2 regions of the Methylophilus sp. Leaf408 genome follow, and region 2 is predicted to be linked to the other one. Evidence: riboswitches for the same ligand, from Rfam matches in the RefSeq annotation. Region 2 holds a riboswitch; the other holds the start of a gene.

Evidence for each region. A riboswitch is a leader RNA that binds a small molecule or an ion and turns the genes downstream of it on or off. The one in region 2 is predicted to bind cobalamin.
Region 1: it holds a riboswitch for cobalamin, as region 2 does, so the genes downstream of both, nrdA (class 1a ribonucleoside-diphosphate reductase subunit alpha) here and LPA26_RS08910 (TonB-dependent receptor) in region 2, are expected to answer to the same signal.

The regions. Positions count from the first base shown of each region.
Region 1 is NZ_CAKASK010000001.1:187,772-189,976, reverse strand. It holds gene nrdA (class 1a ribonucleoside-diphosphate reductase subunit alpha) at 1-1,177, opposite strand, end outside; cobalamin riboswitch at 1,302-1,527, opposite strand; gene LPA26_RS00810 (OmpP1/FadL family transporter) at 1,938-2,205, shown strand, end outside.
Region 2 is NZ_CAKASK010000001.1:1,884,045-1,886,249, reverse strand. It holds gene LPA26_RS08910 (TonB-dependent receptor) at 1-1,029, opposite strand, end outside; cobalamin riboswitch at 1,167-1,380, opposite strand; gene LPA26_RS08905 (hypothetical protein) at 1,507-1,707, shown strand; gene LPA26_RS08900 (cell division protein ZapA) at 1,711-2,013, shown strand.

The DNA of each region.
Region 1 (2,205 bases), 1.7 Mb from region 2:
GCTTGCGGATGCTGTCATCGTTTTCATATTGCGTATACAGGCGTTCGAACTCATCCTGGTCGGCAAAAAAGGCATCGTACAGGCCCGGGATATCATGCGGCGAGAACAGGGTAATGTTCTGGCTCTTGATCAGGCGCTGGTACATCAGGCGGTTGATCTGCACGCCGTAGTCGAGGTGACGCACGCGGTTTTCTTCCACACCACGGTTGTTTTTCAGAACCAGCAATGACTCCACTTCCAGGTGCCACAGCGGGTAGAACAAGGTCGCCGCACCGCCACGCACACCGCCCTGCGAGCAGGACTTCACCGCAGACTGGAACAGTTTGTAGAACGGCAGACAACCGGTATGTTGTGCTTCACCGCCACGGATTTCACTACCCAGGGCGCGGATACGGCCAGCGTTGACGCCGATACCGGCCCGTTGCGACACGTATTTCACAATCGCGCTGGAAGTGGCGTTGATGCTATCCAGGCTGTCATCACACTCGATCAGCACACAGGAACTGAACTGGCGGGTAGGCGTACGCACGCCGGACATGATAGGCGTAGGCAGAGAAATCTTGAAGGTGGAAACAGCGTCGTAAAAACGCTTGATCAGGTCCAGACGCGCCTGGCCTTTGTAGTTGGCAAACAGGCACATGGCCACCAGGATGTACAGGAACTGCGGGCTCTCGTAGATTTTCTTGGTGACGCGGTTTTGTACCAGGTATTTACCTTCTAGCTGCTTGACCGCCGCGTAAGAGAAATTGAGGTCACGCCAGTGGTCGATGTAGCCATTGAGCACATCGAATTCTTCACGGCTGTAATCACGCAACAAGTGCTGGTCATATTTGCCGAGCTCGGTCAGGCCGGTCACATGGTCAAACAGATGCGGTGGCTCAAACTGGCCATAGGCAATCTTGCGCAAATGGAAAATCGACAGGCGGGCTGCCAGGTACTGGTAATCCGGTGTTTCTTCAGAAATCAGGTCCGCCGCGGATTTGATGATGGTTTCATGGATAGCATCGGTACGGATGCCATCATAGAACTGGATATGGGAGCGCAACTCTACCTGCGACACCGACACATTATTCAGGCCTTGTGCTGCCCAATCAATCACGCGGTGAATTTTGTCGAGATTGATAGGTTCCTTGCGACCATCTCTTTTTGTGGCCTGCATGGATTCGTATTGTGACATTGATGGCTCCCAATTCTGGCAGCGGGGACTATAGAAGACGCAAACGCAAACATGGCACACCGGGCAACACCCGACATCATGATAAATGCACTGCAACTGCCGAGGACACCCCGCCTCAAACGTTAACAAGTAAAAAACTGACGGTCGGTCTCCTGGCTCTCAGGTCATGATTATTTGCTGTCGCCTTCCCGAATTTCTTCAGTGGCTTAAAGTGTTAGCAAACAACTCGCTGATCACAGTTGCGGGGGCAGCCCTGGCTTGATGAATACCGTGCAGTGTTTCACGCACCAGATTCCCTTTTAAATGCAGAAGAAGTGTTTCTCCTGCAAACCGTATGGATGCGACTATAAAACAATATCTATGGCTTTTCAATCAGACAAAACACAAGATATAGTTGTAAAGTCTAGCTTTCATATACAAGGTATTGTTTCTATTAAAGAATATGTTTAAAGAATTTTTTTAATAAAATTTTGAGAAAATGCATTGCATTTTTGATTGAATTACGCATTGAATGTTACAAAGCTGAAACATTTTTAATCAGGGTGCTTAAAACAGGAATAGGCGATAAAAACGCAAGTCTTGCAAGTGGTGATCGCCAACAAATATGAGACTATGCTATCAGTGACAAAATCGGCAAAATGAACCTGCTAGAAAACTCTTTTCCAGGTTAAAAATGCAGTGCAATTGCCGCTCTATTATCGCGATACTGTTTTGCCTGTTTATGTAAAACTATAAGCCACTAACGAAAACCACACTCGCAATGACTTACTTCAATTTCTCCACGATTCGCCTGGCAACCGTCCTGACTTTGGCTATCACTGGCAGTGCTGCACATGCCACCAATGGTATTAACCTGATCGGCTTTGGCGCTGAATCCAGCCTGATGGCCGGTGCTGATGTAGCAGTTGCACGCGACACCAGCGCGCTGAATACCAATCCGGCCGGGCTGACGCAGATCAAGGCACCGCTGCTGGACATGTTCGGCTCGATACTGCGCACCACCGACCTGGTGCATAAAGACCCCCGTA
Region 2 (2,205 bases):
CCCGTCAAAGTTCTGTATACCAGCCATTACTTTTAAGTTTTCTGCTGCATATTTCAACAATAGTTCATCATTTTTGTAGTCGTAGGTACGTAGCTGCGAGAAGGGGAATGGTGGTTGTGGAGCATCGAAGAAAGATGTCTTGCGTTGATGGTCGTGAGCAATGCTAATCATCAGGTTTTCATTAATGTCATACTCAATGCCCGCACGCCACTGGTCCATTTCATAACGTTGGAAAGTATAGGCATTCCCGCTATTCTGACGTGGATTTTCATTAAATTCAGCTTTAGTGATTGGGCCTACATAAAACGTGCTGATGCGAGCACTGGTGGCATTAGCCTTTAAGCGAAGTTTATCTATTGGCTTGATTGTTAATTTGACATTTTGTGAAGTGTTATCGAACTCATCCCTTTTTCCAAAAATATCCTTTTTACTAAACCCATCATAGCTTTCATCGGATGCGCTTGCGGAGAGTGAAATATATTTGCTGGAGATTCCCCCCGAAACATACCCCGATTTCTGACCATAATTACCTAATGAGCCAGCGACTGAAATGCCGGTTTTTGCCTTGGTATATATTTGAATTGAGCCTGCGGTTGCGCCATCACCATAGATCACGGAACCACTGCCTTTGCTGATTTCGATCCGCTCAATATTGCTGAGTGGAATGGCCCCGATTAATTGTGGCGACATGTCAATATTATTTAAACGCTGACCGTCCACACTTACGACAACATTTTGATAGCCGTTTTCATTACCATAACCACGCATATTGATAAGTGGCGCGGCTTTATTGCCGAATCCTGACAGGATGTTTAACGAAGAGTACTGAGCAAGAAAGTCATATAAGTTGCTTGCGCCAGAGGCTTGAATCTGGTCCGAGGTGTGGATCTCAGATGCGTAGGTGGTTTCTGTATCCTTGCGTTCAAAGCCAGATGACTTAACAGTGACATCATCCAGTTGCAGATCTTCAGCGAATGCAGGTGTGGTTAAAAGCGTGGCAATGACGCTAAATAAAAACTTCTTTTTCATTATCTTATCCCTGTGTCATATGCGACCCCGCATATGGGTTATTGGGCAATACTCAGGGATAAGGGACAATGAATCTGGATTTGCTATGGTTAGCAAAAAGAGAAATACACTATCAGACACCGTCACCCCGCGGTATTGCAAATGGTTGGTTGTGAGGCCGGTCTCCGGGCTTGCAAGTTTTGATCTATCGCCTTCCCGAGTTTGCACTCAGTGGCATGTTGATAGACCCGCACTTGCTTACCGTTGCGGGGGCAGCACAGGCATTGCGAATGTGAATTCACGCACCTGTTTCCCAGTTTCACTCTTGGCTGCAAGAACACAGCGTCGAGCACCTGACAACTGGCGCCTATTTTAGTAGAAAGTGTCTGTTTTAGCTAGAAAACCATGGTTGTGTAGCGAAGTTTAAATTGTTAAATTACTTTGAAAAACTACGCTTAGCTATTGACCACAATCATTTTTTTCATTGATAATGACTCAATGGATGCTGATCTGAAAAGTTTGGAAGAGCGTGTGGCGAAGTTAATTGCGCTTTGCAATCAATTGCGTGAGGATAATGGTCAGTTACGCCAGGAGGTCTCAAAATTGCATCAGGAGTCGCAATCCCTCAAGCTGAATATGACGCAAGCCAGCGTGCAATTGGAAAAATTGTTATCTGCATTACCACAGGAAGGTCAATAAACGATGGCGAAACAACCAATCGATATTGAAATTATGGGTCGTGCATTTAGTGTGACATGCACGGATGAAGAGCGCGATGTCATCGTGCAGGCAGTGGGTTACCTGGATGGTAAAATGCGTGAAATACGCGATGCGGGCAAGATGGTCAGTGTGGAGCGAATTGCGATTATGGCGGCACTGAATATCACGCACGAGTTATTGAATACCCGAAGTGCAGGTGTGGATGTGGGCGATGTGAAAAAACGCATTAGCACCATGCAGCAGCAAATGGATGAGGTGCTATCCAGCCAGAATAAATTGCTGTAATCCCCTGAACTTCACAAAATATTCACCGTCATTGATAGTAAATGGCGTATCATTTTTTAACCACATAGTTTTACTTCGGCTTAAATTTAATCCGCTGTACTTTTAATCTGGTGTGTTAAGGCGTTGCCTGAGTCTAAAATTCCTTGAACTAGTCTTTGTTATAGGTTTCGGCTCATCAGGTGCTGTGCGATC